DNA from 2 places in the Blastococcus sp. SYSU D00813 genome. Region 1 is predicted to be linked to the other one. Evidence: predicted binding sites of a transcription regulator. Region 1 holds the regulator's gene; the other holds the start of a gene.

The links. The regulator LexA, encoded in region 1, represses DNA repair genes until DNA is damaged. The targets are predictions, from matches to a motif close to TCGAACANNTGTTCGA.
Region 2: ACI8AX_RS03705 (DUF222 domain-containing protein) is a predicted target of LexA. The motif match lies at 1,805-1,820, and genes of this name have one in related genera.

The regions. Positions count from the first base shown of each region.
Region 1 covers NZ_JBJGZX010000016.1:41,325-48,462, forward strand. The annotation lists gene ACI8AX_RS13065 (vitamin B12-dependent ribonucleotide reductase) at 1-481, opposite strand, end outside; gene nrdR (transcriptional regulator NrdR) at 561-1,118, opposite strand; gene ACI8AX_RS13075 (hypothetical protein) at 1,506-2,072, opposite strand; gene ACI8AX_RS13080 (LysM peptidoglycan-binding domain-containing protein) at 2,186-2,467, opposite strand; gene lexA (transcriptional repressor LexA) at 3,036-3,812, shown strand; gene ACI8AX_RS13090 (hypothetical protein) at 3,851-4,966, opposite strand; gene ACI8AX_RS13095 (phosphatase PAP2 family protein) at 4,929-5,684, opposite strand; gene hflX (GTPase HflX) at 5,774-7,138, opposite strand, start outside.
Region 2 covers NZ_JBJGZX010000004.1:1,075-8,212, forward strand. The annotation lists gene ACI8AX_RS03695 (PIG-L deacetylase family protein) at 1-287, shown strand, start outside; gene ACI8AX_RS03700 (hypothetical protein) at 368-496, shown strand; gene ACI8AX_RS03705 (DUF222 domain-containing protein) at 570-1,787, opposite strand; gene ACI8AX_RS03710 (cobalamin biosynthesis protein) at 2,446-3,399, opposite strand; gene def (peptide deformylase) at 3,439-3,987, shown strand; gene cbiE (precorrin-6y C5,15-methyltransferase (decarboxylating) subunit CbiE) at 3,984-5,207, shown strand; gene cobM (precorrin-4 C(11)-methyltransferase) at 5,251-5,991, shown strand; gene ACI8AX_RS03730 (cobalt-precorrin-5B (C(1))-methyltransferase) at 6,022-7,104, opposite strand; gene ACI8AX_RS03735 (cobalt-precorrin-6A reductase) at 7,131-7,138, shown strand, end outside.

The sequences.
Region 1 (7,138 bases):
CGCTGACCTGCTGCGGGGCGCTCGTGCCGACGTTGAACCACACGGGGCTGTTGAAGCTGAAGTACTGGTGCAGCAGCATCCAGGTCAGCTCGTGCTCGAAGACCTCGGCGTCGCCCTCGGTGGCGAAGTAGCCGTGCTCGCGGCCGGCGGCGCCGTAGGTGAGCACCACCCGGTCGATGAGCTGGCGCAGGCTGGTCTCGCGCTGCGGGCTGCCGACGGCGCCGCGGAAGTACTTCGTGGTGACGATGTTGGTGGCGTTGATGCTCCACTCGGCGGGGAACTCCACGCCGCGCTGCTCGAAGTTGATCGAGCCGTCCCGCCAGTTGGTCATGACGACGTCACGACGCTCCCAGGTCACCTCGTCGTACGGGTGCACCCCGGGGGTCGTGAAGACCCGCTTGACCTTCAGGCCCTTCCCCCGCGCCGGCGCCTTGGCGGCGCGACGCGTGCGGCCCGACAGGCGGTCCTCGGTCTCGGTCACTTGAGCTCTCCCTCTGTTGTGGCTGAGTCGGCTGGGGAAGAGAGCCGCACTCGGTTCTATCGGGTGGTGCTGACAGTTCTCAGGTGACGGCGGCGTTGCCGTCGGAGGCTTCCCTGGCCCGGGACCCGCCGCGCCGGCGACCGGCGGACGGCTCGGGCTGCATGCCCGGCAGCGGGAGCGTCCCGGCGGTGAGGTGCCGGGCCCGCAGCTCGGTGATCTCCTTCTCGAAGTCCTCGAGCGAGGTGAAGGCGCGGTACACGCTGGCGAAGCGGAGGTAGGCCACCTCGTCGAGCTCGCGCAGCGGACGCAGGATGGCCAGCCCGACCTCGTGGCTGGGCACCTCGGCCGCCCCGGTCGCCCGGATGGCGTCCTCCACCTGCTGCGCGAGCTTCTGCAGCTGGTCCTCGTCGACCGGCCGGCCCTGGCAGGCCCGGCGGACACCGGCGACGACCTTGCTGCGGTTGAACGGCTCGCTGACGCCGCTGCGCTTGACGACGGCGAGCACCGCCTCCTCCACCGTCGTGAAGCGGCGCCCGCAGGCCGGGCAGGACCGGCGGCGACGCGTCGTCGCGCCCTCCTCGGCCTCCCGGGTCTCGATGACCCGGCTGTCCGGGTTGTGGCAGAAGGGACAACGCACGGCGGTTCCTCCTCCCCGGGCCGGTGCACCTCCCCGGCCCGTCCCAGGGGACTCGGCCGGGTGTCTCCCACGGGGCCTCTGTGGACCCTCCTGGGGACAACCGGTGCATACCCCGGGGAGGAGCTGAGGACGCCCTGTGGACGGACTTACAGCGGTGCAACTACTAGATGTAGGGGAACCCTAGGCAGGGCTCCACTAGATGTGCAACAGCGGCGCGGCGTGTCGCGTTCCCCTGCGACCCGCCCGTGACCTGGGACGGCCTGACACCCCAGCCGTCACACGGACACGCCGAGGACGACCGCGCGCTGCGTGCGCGACGGCCTCGGGAGGTGTAGTGCGTGTCGCCCGGACGGGGCGCCGGACCGGGGGACGGACCGGGGACGGGCCTCAGCGGACGGCGGTGGCGGAGGCGCCCCAGGACCACCCGGCGACGTCGTCCAGGCGGATCGGACGGGTCATCGGGTCCGGGGCCGCCGGCCGCCCCGCCCGCTCGGCCCCGTCCGCGGCGCGGTGCCGACCGGCGGCCGCGGGCGCGCGGTGGCGGCCGGCGCCGGCGCCGGCGACACCCTCGGCGCAGCGCACCGCGGGCAGCTCGGCGGTCAGGTCGCTGGCGTGCCGGCGGCGCCGGACGGGCCGCGCGGGGAGGCCGGTGGCCATGAGCTCGCGCAGGTCCGCGCGACTCATCACGACCGTCTCCGCGGCCGGCTCACGGGCGGGCGGGACGGAGGCGCCGGCCCCGCCGGGGCCCTGCGGGAGGCGGACGGCGGTGAGGTCGACCCACCGCACCCGCTCGGCCCCGGCCACGACGACGCGCACCTCCGCCTGGCAGACGCCCGCCTCGTCGTGACGCCACCCGAGGACCGCGCCGGGCCACCACGACCCGTCGGCGAGGACCTCGGCCTCGAGGGGCTGGGCGATGGAGGCCACTGCTCGGCCGCGCTTGTCCACTGGCACGTCGGGAACGGTAGGTCGGCGCACCCCGGCTCCCGGCGGACCGCAGCGCCCCAGGGGTTGACGAAGATGGGCGGCAGATTCGTCGACCCCACGGGTACAGCCGGCCGACCGGCTCACGGGACCTCGAGCACCTGCCCGGGGACGACCACGGCGCCCTCCAGGTCGTTGAGCCGCTCGATCGCGTCGACGACGGCCCGCACGTCCTCCCCCGGGTCGGCCACGCCCGCCGCGATCGACCAGACGGTGTCGCCCGGCTGCACGACGACGCTGCTGCCCCCGGCCAGCTCCAGCTCCTCCCCGCCGCCGACGACCGCGGACAGCGCGAGCAGCGCCAGCGCGGCGACCGCGACCCCCAGCGCGGCGAGGACGACCCGGCCCCGGCGGGTCAGCCGCACCGGCCCCCCGCCCGCGACGGCCCGCGCCGGGTGGCCCGACCGGACCCGGCTCCGGCGCGGCGCGGCGGCGGCCGGCACCGGTCGCGCGCCGGGGCGCACCACGTCGCGCCGCAGCGGCGGGGCGCCCGCCGGCGGCCCGGCCGGCCGCACGGCCTGGCGGGCACCGGCCCGCTCCCCGGCCGGACGGACGGGACCGGCGACCCACGGCCCCGTGCTCCCCCACCCACCGGGCGCCGAGCCCGCCACCCCGCCCGCCGGCCCCCCGCAACCGCCCGCGCCCCGCACCGTGCCCGCCACCTCGCGCCTCCTCCACGACGGCCGCCGGACCCCGGCGACTGGTCGAACAGCCGTTCGAATCGAACGTCTGTGCGATGTCTACCGCACGCCGCCGACAAGAGCGATCCCGACACGGAGCAGTTCGAACATGTGTTTGAGGACCGGTGCCCGACGCGCTACGGTCTGTGCTGCGAGACGCAGGTGCACCTCCGGCACCGGCCGGGCGAGGACCACGGCCGGGGTGAGCGGGGTGGACGGACGAGCCGCGGCACGCGGCCGGCGAGGAGGAGACGTGGCGGGCACCAGCGGGACGTCGGGGGGACGCGGCGGGTCGCGCCGCGCGGGCGGCACGGCGACCGGCTCGACGCCGGCGCCCACGGCGGAGGTCCGGACCTTCCCGGACCGGGGCGAGGCCGGCGACGGCCTGACCCAGCGCCAGCGGCGCGTCCTCGAGGTCATCCGCGACTCGATCGACCGTCGCGGCTACCCGCCCTCGGTGCGCGAGATCGGTGAGGCCGTCGGCCTGTCCTCGGCCTCCTCGGTGGCCCACCAGCTCTCGGTGCTGCAGAAGAAGGGCTGGTTGCGGCGCGATCCCAACCGCCCCCGCGCGCTCGACGTCCGGCTCCCCGGCGAGCTCGCGGCCGCCGGCGCCACCGCGCCGCCCCCGCCGGTCGCCGAGGACTCCGCCAGCCCGGCGCCCACCTACGTGCCGCTCGTGGGCCGGATCGCCGCCGGTGGCCCGGTGCTCGCCGAGCAGGCGGTGGAGGACGTCTTCCCGCTGCCCCGCGAGCTCGTCGGCGAGGGCACGCTCTTCATGCTCAAGGTCACCGGTGACTCGATGGTCGAGGCGGCGATCTGCGACGGCGACTGGGTCGTCGTCCGTCAGCAGCCCACGGCCGAGAACGGCGAGATCGTCGCCGCGATGATCGACGGCGAGGCGACCGTGAAGACCTACAAGCGCAAGGACGGGCACGTGTGGCTGCTGCCCCACAACCCCGCCTACGAGCCCATCCCCGGCGACGACGCGACCGTGCTCGGTCGCGTCGTGACGGTGCTGCGCCGGGTCTGACCCGGCGCCCCCGGGCGCGGGCCCGTCCCGGGACGGGGTCAGGCGCGCGGAGCCCCGCCCGGCGGCGCGCTCCCGCGGCGCCGACGTCCCAGCAGCCAGAGGAGCAGGGTGGCCAGGGCCGCGGCCACCAGCGCGGCGGTCACCGGGGAGACGCCCTCCTCGGTCTCGGTGAGGACGTCGGTCAGGGAGCCGTCCGGCGCACCGGTCGCGCCGGCGGGCGCGGTCACCGTCGGCACCGGGACGACGCTGACCGTGCTGGGCAGCCCCTCGCTCGCCACGACCAGCGAGGTCCCGTCGGCGGAGAAGCTAATCGCCTCGCCCTGCGGGGACTCCGGCAGGGCCACGCGCACCGGCTCGGCGGCGAGCGCGGCGGCCACGTCCGAGCCGGCCAGCGGCCACACGTAGGCGTCGGTGTAGGTCCGCAGCGCCAGGGCGTGCCCGTCGGCCGCGACGGCGCCCCCGGTCACCAGCAGCTGACCGGCCCGGCCCACCGGGCCACCCGGGGTGCCGGTCAGGGTGAGGTCCACGGAGGCGACCTCGACGAGCCCGACGGTGCCGTTGGGCTCCAGCGCGGCGACCGGCCGGAAGACGTCGCTGGAGCCGAGCACCTCCTTGGTCACCACGTAGGGCGTGCCGTCGGGGGCCAGCAGCAGCGCCTCGGCGTCGTGCGGCCCGTCGGGGTAGGTGAGCCGGTGCACGGCGGTGGAGCCGTCCGGGCGCAGCGCGATGAGCGCGACGGTCTCGCGCGTGCCGGTGTTGTCGCCGGTGTCGGCCAGCCACACCGTGCCGTCCGGCCCGACGGCGAGGTCCTCGGGGTCGAAGGGGTCCACGCCGGCCTCGTGCACCCGGGTCACCTCGCAGGCGGGGTCGAGGACGAACACCTGGACGAGATCGCCGCCGTCGTTGATGGCCAGCATGGTGCCGTCGCTGCCGACCACCAGCCCGGAGAGCTCGGTGAGCCGCGGGTCGGTGATGTCGCACTGCGGAGTCGCCGGGGCGGCCTCCTCGGCCTGTGCCGGGGACGCGGCGACCAGCGAGAGGGCGAGACCGGCCAGCAGGGCCGAGCCGGTCAGGCCGGCGCGTGCGAGGGAGGCGCCCCGCGCCGGGCCCCGGCGGTCACGGCGACGCGGGGCCCGGTCGGCGCGAGTCGGCACGCACCCAGCGTGACAGGACGAGTGCGTCGACCGCGTGAACCACGCCCAGCAGCACCACGCCGACGGCGGCACCGGCGATCGCGTCGCTGACCCAGTGGAAGTCCAGGACGATCATCGCCAGGCTGCACAGCACCGGCCCGACCACCGCGAGGAACCAGAGCACCCGCTGCGCCCGCGGCGGCAGGCCGAACTCGACCGCCTGCCAGCGCGCCACGCCCCACAGCAGGACGGCGTTGGCGACGTGGCCGGAGGGGTAGGACTCGCCGTCCGGGTGGTGCAGGTACTCACCACCGGGGAAGGCCGGCGCCGTCCGCCCGATCCCCCACTTGAACTGGTAGACGACCACGCTCAGCAGCACGAGTGCGAGCACGATCCGCAGCAGCGGAAGGATCGTCCGGTGCCGGCCGGCGAGCCAGCCGATGAGGCAGGCCAGGACCAGCAGCATCGTGGCGCGTCCGCCGATCTGGGTGACCACCCACAGCGGCTGGTAGGCCGCCGAGTCGCGCAGCCCCCACTCCGACACCTGGTCGGAGACCCAGTGGTCGACACGCTCGGTCAGCCCGTGCGCGAGGAGGTCGACGGTGACCAGGGTGCCGACGGCGAGTGCGATGAGCACGGCCCACCACGTCGGCCGGCCGGCCGACACCACCGGAGGGTGCTCGGCCGCCGGCCGCCGGAGCATGGCCGGGAGGGAGCGCCGCACCACGCCACTGGTCACCGGGTCACGGTACCGGGCCGTGACCCGATCGTGACCTCGGCGGGGCGGGTGCGGCGCCGCGCCCGCCGAGGCCCGGTCGGAGGACCCGGTCAGGCGACCGGGACGGCGAACTCGCCGAGGGCCGCGGCCAGGGCGCCGTCGACCCGCGCGGACAGCCGGGTACCGCCGGCGTCGTGGCTCTCGCTGAGCACCTCGCCGTCCCGGTGCACCCGGGCGACCAGGTCACCGCGGTCGTAGGGCACCAGCACGTCCACCTCGATGTCGGGGTGCGGCAGCCGCGCGGCCACGACGTCCCGCAGCCGGTCGAGGCCCTCCCCGGTGCGGGCCGAGACCCACACCGCGCCGGGCAGCGCCTGGCGGAGGGTCAGCACGTCCTCCTCGCTCATCGCGTCGACCTTGTTGACGACGATGAGCTCGGGGACCGACGAGGCGTCGATCTCCTGGAGCACGACGTGGACCGCGTCGATCTGGCCGAGCGGGTCGGGGTCGGAGCCGTCGACGACGTGCAGCAGCAGGTCGGCGGCGGCCACCTCCTCCAGCGTCGACCGGAACGCGTCGACCAGCTGGTGCGGCAGGTGCCGCACGAAGCCGACGGTGTCGGTGAGCGTGTACTCGCGCCCCTCCTCGGTCTGCGCACGGCGGACCGTCGGGTCGAGGGTGGCGAACAGCGCGTTCTCGACCAGCACGCCGGCACCGGTGAGCCGGTTGAGCAAGCTGGACTTGCCCGCGTTGGTGTAGCCGGCGATGGCCACGCTCGGGACGGCGTTGCGACCGCGGCTGGAGCGCTGCGTCTGCCGGGCGGTCGCCATGCCGGCGATCTCGCGGCGCAACTTGCTCATCCGCGAGCGGATCCGCCGCCGGTCGGTCTCGATCTTGGTCTCACCGGGACCACGCGTCCCGATGCCGCCACCTCCGGCGACGCGGCCACCGGCCTGCCGGGACATCGACTCACCCCAGCCGCGCAGCCGGGGCAGCATGTACTGCATCTGCGCGAGCTCGACCTGCGCCTTGCCCTCCCGGCTGCTCGCGTGCTGGGCGAAGATGTCCAGGATCAGCGCCGTCCGGTCGACGACCTTGACCTTGAGGATCTTCTCCAGCGCGTTGAGCTGGCCCGGGGTCAGCTCGCCGTCGCAGATGACGGTGTCGGCGCCGGTCGAGGCGACGATGTCGCGGATCTCGGCGGCCTTGCCCGAGCCCACGTAGGTGCCGGCGTCGGGGGTCTGCCGCCGCTGGCTCACGGCCTCGAGCACCTGCGAGCCGGCCGTCTCGGCCAGGGCCGCGAGCTCGGCGAGCGAGCGGTCGGCGTCGGCCTGCGTGCCCTCGGTCCACACCCCGACCAGCACGACGCGCTCGAGGCGCAGCTGCCGGTACTCGACCTCGGTGACGTCGGCCAGCTCGGTCGACAGGCCGGCGACGCGGCGCAGGGCCCCGCGCTGCTCGAGGTCGTAGCTGCC
Region 2 (7,138 bases), on a different contig from region 1:
CCTCGACGCTGTCGTTCACGCCGACCGTCTACGTCGACGTGACCGCCCACCTCTCCGGCAAGGTGGCCGCGCTGGGCGCGCACGCCACCCAGGTGGAGATGTCGGCGATGGTCGAGCCCGACGCGGTCGTGGCCTCGGCCCGGCACTGGGGCGCCCAGGCTCGCATCGGCTACGCCGAGGCCTTCCAGCCCACCCGGCTGGTGCTCGACCTCGCGCCCGTGCACGGCGGCGCGTCCGCCGAGGTGCCGGCCGCCTGGCAGCTGACGCCGTCGGTGCCCGCGCTCTGACCGGTCGTCCGCGCAGGTGGTTCGGCCACCGCGCGGGGGTAGGGGGCCCCGGTACGTCCGACGAGGCAGAGGAGCACCCCTTGAGCGAGCCCGGGAACGGTCAGGACCAGGTCGAGCGCGGCGGGATGGACGAGGAGGCCGGCGTCCCCGTCACCGAGACCGAGATCGAGACCTCGAAGAAGCCCGAGGACCGCGACACCAACGTGTGACCCGTGCGCTCGGCGCGGGCAGGCCTCCCACCCCGCGGCCGGGCCGGTCGCGGGGTGGGCAGGCCTGTGCAGGTCAGGTCCGCAGTGGTGGGTGGATGAGGATCTGGGTGCCGTCGGGGCGGTAGGTGCGCCAGCGTTGGCCGGGTGGTGCGGTGTCGTCGTGTTCGACGCGGAAGCCGTGGTGGACCTTGGTGTGGTGGCGTTCGCACAGCAGGGCGGAGTTGTCCAGGGAGGTCTGCCCACCCAGGGCCCAGTGCAGCCGGTGGTGGACGTCGCAGTACCAGGCCGGTGCTTCGCAGCCGGCGAACACGCAGTGCTGGTCACGCAGTTCCACGGCTCTGCGGATGTGGGCGGGGACGGTGCGTTGGGTGCGGCCGACGTCCAGGGGCAGGCCGTCGGGGTCGAGCACGATGCGGGTGACGCCGGCGTCGCAGGCGAGCCAGCGGGCGGCGGCGGCGGAGATCGTGGCGCCCAGGCCGGTGCCGGCGGCGGCCGGCCCGGTGCCGGGGTCGAGCAGGTCGCTCAGCGGCAGGGTGACGATGACGTGGGGCTTGACGGTGCGCAGCACCGGCAGCTCACCCGAGGCCAGGGCGTTGTCGGCGAGCTGGACGAGGGCGTCGCCGGTGCGCTGGGCGCGGGTACGGGTGTCCCCGGCGCAGCGGGACGCGGCCTGGATCGATTCCAGGGCGGTGGCGAGCTTCTGCCCGCCCACCGGGTCGAGGGTGCCGCCGAGGGTCCAGCCGCCGTCGGGCTGGGGCACCAGCCACACCGACCGCTCCACCGTCGGGTCGGGTTCGGGTCCGTCGGGATCGAGTTTGGCCAGGTAGTTCCCGACCGCGGACTGCAGGTCGGCGTGCGTGCCGTGGGTGGCCACCACCATCAGCGCGGCCTCGACCGCGGCCAGGTCGATGCCCTGCCGCTCAGCCGCGTCGAGATTGACCGGCTTGGCGATCTGGGCGATCACCTCCACCTGGTCGCCGCCGAGCTCCCCGGCGGCGAACGCCGCGGCCACCTCCGGCAGCAGGTCCAGCACCCGCCCGTGGCCGACCAGCCGCGAGGCCCGCGACCCGGACAGCCGCAGCACGCCGCGCAGCCACGACTGGGTGCTTTTGGCCCCGTCGTGCTCGACCGCGCCGCGCACGTCCACCCGGCGCACCACCCGGATCAGCTCGGCCTCCAGCCGGTGGGCTGCCGCCGACAGCTCCCGGGCGTGGTCGAGCAGCGCCCCGTCGGGCAGGTCGTCCAGGTCGAGGCCGGCCAGGGTGTCCAGTGCCGACCGCAGCTCGCCCACGACCCCTCCTGACCGCTTCGAATGTGTGTTCGATCCTAGCGGCTCGAGGGCGGCGACGCAGGATGAACCCCGAGGTCAGCGGCCTGTCCACAGATGTCCGGAGCCTCTTGACGTGCCCTCACGCATGCCTCTCAGGTTGGAGGACGACGTGCCTCTGAGACGGGCCTCGGGGACGCCGCTGCGGCCCGCCGGTCTAGGCTCCGCTCGAGCGCTCCGTTGGGAGTGACATGGCCGCCCGCTGTCAGGCTGGCGCCGCGGTGCCGGGCCGGATGTGAGCCGGTCGAGCACCCCGGATCGAGAGATCCACCGCGATGTCGGAATGCCAAAAGAAGCGCTACTCGTCGCGTGGTGCTGCCCTCTGGGCACTTGAGGCGATCCAGAGACGAAGTCTTGAGCGCGGCCGGAAGGCACCAACAGGCGCGTATCTCTGCCCTCTGTGTCGGAGGCATTGGCACCTGACGTCCACGTCGGCGACCTGGACTCCGCCGTGGCTGAAGCATTGACGTCGGCCCGCCTGGCCCTGAGTGGGCCGCTCAAGGCGAGAGGGCACCGCCGCTCGAGAAACCAGCTCAACGGACCAGCCGCACTCCCGAACCGTCCTCGCTCGACGGGTAGGCGAGGGAGGCGGGCGCGGACCGGGTTCGGCGGGTTCGGCGGCTCACCGCCGGAGCCGTGCCAGCACCGCGAGCCCGGCGGCGGCCGTCCACACCGCCCGCGACAACCGCACCGCGCGCGGGACGTCGGCCGGCAGCGGTGCCCGGCCGCCCCCCAGGTGCGGCCGGTCCTCGACCCGGCTGCCGTAGACGTTCCGGCCGCCCAGCCGCAGCCCCAGCGCCCCGGCCAGAGCGGCCTCGCAGCGCCCGGAGTTCGGGCTGGGGTGGGCCGCGCCGTCGCGCAGCCACGCTCGCAGCGCGCCGGCCGCCGACCCGCCCGTCCCGGGGGCGGCGACCACCGTCAGCGCGGCGGTCAGCCGCGCAGGCACCCAGTTGGCGACGTCGTCGGCGCGCGCCGACGCCCACCCGAAGCGCGCGTACCGGGGCGACCGGTGGCCGACCATCGCGTCCAGGGTGTTCACCGCCCGGTAGGCGGTCAGCCCCGGCAGCCCTGCGACCGCGCCCCAGAACAGCGGCGCCACCGCCGCGTCGGAGGTGTTCTCGGCGACCGACTCGACGGTCGCCCGGGCGAGCTCGCCGGCGTCCAGGGCCGAGGGGTCGCGGCCGGCCAGCGCCGGCAGCCGCTCGCGGGCGGCCGCGAGGTCCCCGCTGCCCAGCGCGACGTACATGTCCCGGGCGGCGTGGCCCAGCGACGTCCCGCCGAGCACCGCCCAGGTGACCGCCGCCGTGGTGAGCGTGCGGGCGGCCGGGCGGCCGCGGGTGAGCCGGTCCAGGCCGGCGCCGAGCGCGCCCGCCCCGCCGACGAGGACCGCCGCGTACGCGGCGCCGGCCGCGCGGGAGTCCTGCCACGCACGCCGCTCCAGCGCCGCCGCGACGGTGCCGAACCCGGCCACCGGGTGCCCGCGCCGGGGGTCGGCCAGCAGCACGTCGGCGACCGCGCCCAGCGCCAGGCCGGCCGCCGTCGCCAGGTCCCGGTGGGGGAGTCGGCTGCTCGGCACGGCGACCATCGTGCCAACCGCCGTCCCTAGGATCGCCGCATGCGCCTGCCCGGCCGTTACGACGGCGTCGCCCGGCCGATCGTCACCTACGGCAGCAACCCGGTGCTGCACCGGCCGTGCGCGCCGGTGACCGAGTTCGGCCGCGACCTGCGCCGCCTGGTGCTCGACATGTTCGCCAGCATGGAGGCCGCCGACGGCGTCGGCCTGGCGGCCAACCAAATCGGCGTCGACGCCCGGGTCTTCGTCATCGACTGCCCCGACGCCGAGGGCAACGACGTCGTCGGTTACGTGGTGAACCCGGTGCTGACGATCGTCGAGCCGGTCGGCGACGAGCCGGCCGACGAGGTCACCGAGGAGGGCTGCCTGTCGGTCCCGGGCCCCTACGCCGAGCTGCCCCGGGCGTTCCGGGCGCGGGTCGACGGGGTGGACGCCGCCGGCGTCCCGGTGACCATCGAGGCGACCGGGATGGCCGCCCGCTGCCTGCAGCACGAGGTCGACCACCTCGACGGCACCGTGTACGTCGACCGGCTGCCGCAGGAGCTGCGCGAGAAGCTGCTGGCCGAGTCGCGCGAGGGGACCGGGTCGTGACGGACACGCAGGTCGGCGAGACGCCGGTCGTCGTCGTCGGCATCGGCGCCGACGGCTGGGACGGGCTCGCGCCCACCTCCCGGGCCGAGGTCGAGCGGGCCGAGGTGCTGATGGGCAGCGCGCGGCAGCTGGCGCTGGTGCCCGACTCCGTGCCGGCCGAGCGCGTGCCGTGGCCCTCGCCGCTGACCGAGGCGCTGCCCGGACTGGTCGAGCAGCACGCCGGCCGGGCCGTCGTCGTCCTGGCCAGCGGCGACCCGATGCTGTCGGGGATCGGCACCACGCTCACCCGGCTGCTGGGCGCGGCGCGGGTGCGGGTACTGCCGGCGCCGTCGTCGGTGTCGCTGGCGTGCGCCCGGATGGGTTGGGCGGTCGAGGACACCTGCGTGGTCAGCCTCGTCGGGCGGCCGATCGAGCTGCTGCACCCGCACGTGCAGCCCGGCGCCCGGCTGCTCGTGCTCGGCTCCGACGGCGAGACGCCGGCGCACGTGGCGCGGCTCCTGTCCGACCGCGGGTACGGGCTGAGCACGGTCACCGTGCTGGCCGGGCTGGGCGGCCCGGACGAATCGGTGCGCTCCGGGACGGCGGCCACCTGGTCGCAGCCGGCGCCGGCGCTGGTGGTCACCGCGGTGGAGTGCCGGGCCGAGCGCGGGACGATGCCGCTGCCCACCACCCCGGGCCTGCCCGACGGCGCGTACGAGTCCGACGGGCAGCTCACCAAGTCCGAGGTCCGGGCGATCACGCTGTCGCGGCTGGCCGCCGTCCCGGGCCAGCTGCTGTGGGACGTCGGCGCGGGCTCCGGCTCCATCGGCATCGAGTGGATGCGCGCGCACCCGACCTGCCGCGCGGTCGCCGTCGAGGCCGACGAGGAGCGGGCGGCGCGGATCGCCCGCAACGCCGCCCGCCTCGGCGTGCCCTACCTGCGGGTGGTCCGCGGCTCGGCGCCCGAGGTGCTCGCCCGGCTGGGGTCCCCTGACGCCGTCTTCATCGGCGGCGGGCTGACCACGCCGCTGGTGCTCGAGACCTGCTGGGACGCGCTGCCGCCCGGCGGCCGGCTGGTGGCCAACGCGGTCACGGTGGAGAGCGAGGCGGTGCTGGCGTCCTGGCACTCGCGCGTCGGGGGCGAGCTGGTGCGGGTCGCGGTGCAGCGCGCCGAGCCGGTCGGCTCCTTCACCGGCTGGCGCGCGGCGATGCCGGTGACCATCTGGTCGGTCACCCGGTGAGCGCGGCCCTGCCTGGAGCACTTCGCGCGCGAAAGGCCCCCAGGTGACGGTCTTCTTCATCGGGGCGGGGCCCGGGGCCGCCGACCTGGTCACCCTGCGCGCGGCCCGGCTCATCGCCTCGGCCCCGGTGTGCCTCTACGCGGGCGCCCTCGTGCCGCGGGAGCTGCTGGCCACCGCGCCGGCCGGCGCCCGGCTGGTCGACACCGCCGACCTGGACCTCGACGCCATCACCGCCGAGCTGGTGGCGGCGCACGAGGCCGGGCTCGACGTCGCCCGGCTGCACTCCGGCGACCCGTCGGTGTACAGCGCGATGGCCGAGCAGATGCGCCGGCTCGACGCGGCGGGGGTGCCCTACGAGGTGGTGCCGGGGGTCCCGTCGTTCGCCGCGGCCGCCGCCGCGCTCAAGCGGGAGCTGACGGTGCCGGGGGTCGCGCAGACCGTCGTCCTCACCCGGACCTCGGCCCGGTCCACGCCCATGCCGCCGGGCGAGACGCTCGCCGCCTACGCGGCGACCGGCGCCACGCTGGTGCTGCACCTGGCCGTGCAGCGGCTGGACGAGCTCGCGCCCGAGCTCGCGGAGCACTACGGCGGTGACTGCCCGGCCGCCGTCGTCGCCCACGCCAGCCGGGACGACGAGGTGGTGCTGCGCGGCACGCTGGCCGACATCGCCGGGCAGGTGGCCGAGGCCGGGATCAGACGGACGGCGGTCGTCGTCGTCGGCCCCGCTCTCGCCGCCGAGCAGTTCCCCGACAGCCACCTCTACTCGGTGCATCGGAGTCGCTGAGTGACGGTTTCCGCACTCGAGCGACTCCGCTCAGGCGCGGCCGACGACCGTGCCGGCGCGGTCGATGACGACGACGTCGACCTCGACCGGAGCGCCGCGCAGCACGCCGAGCGCGGTCTCCCGGGCGCCGGCCGCGACCAGGTCGCCGAGCGGCAGCCCCGCGGCCTGGCACTGCTGCAGCGCGTCCAGCGCCGTGTTCGCCCCGCGCACGCCCTCGACCAGCTCCGGCGCGCCCCCGGCCTCGCGGACCAGCGCCGCGAGCGCCTCGAACGACACCTGCGAGCGGGCCGAGTGCAGGTCGAGGTGCCCCTCGGCGAGCTTGGCGAGCTTGCCGATGCCGCCGGCCACGGTCAGCCGCGGCACCGGGTGCCGGCGCAGGTACTTGAGCACCGCTCCGGCGAAGTCGCCCATGTCCAGCAGCGCGTCCTCGGGCAGCCCGTGCAGCTGCTGCGCGACGCGCTCGCTGGTCGACCCGGTGCAGCCGGCCACGTGGGTGCGCCCGGCCGCGCGGGCGACGTCGATGCCGCGGCGGATCGAGTCGATCCACGACGAGCACGAGTAGGGGACGACGACGCCGGTCGTGCCGAGGATCGACAGCCCGCCGAGGATGCCCAGCCGCGGGTTCCAGGTGCGCCGGGCCAGCTCCTCGCCGCCCTCGACCGACACCTCGACGACGACGTCCCCGGTGCCGCCGTGCCGCGCCGCGACCGCCGCGACGTGCTCGGCGATGAAGCGGCGGGGCATCGGGTTGATCGCCGGCTCGCCGACCGCCAGCGGCAGCCCGGGCTTGGTCACCGTGCCGACGCCCTCGCCGGCGCGGAAGACCACCCCCGTGCCCGGGGCGCCGGGCAGCACCCGCGAGGAGACCAGCGCGCCGTGGGTGACGTCGGGGTCGTCGCCGGCGTCCTTGACGATGCCGGCGGTCGCCTCCGCGCCGGGCACGAGCGCCTCGCGGGCCAGCGCGAACGAGGGGTGCCGGTCGTTCGGCAGGTCGATGGTCACCGGGTCGGGGAACTCGCCGGTGAGCAGCGCGGTGTAGGCCGCGGTGGCCGCCGCGGTCGCGCAGGCGCCGGTCGTCCAGCCGTGCCGCAGCCCGCCGCCCTCCCTGCTCACGGCACCAGCATGCACGGGCAGCCGGCATGACCCT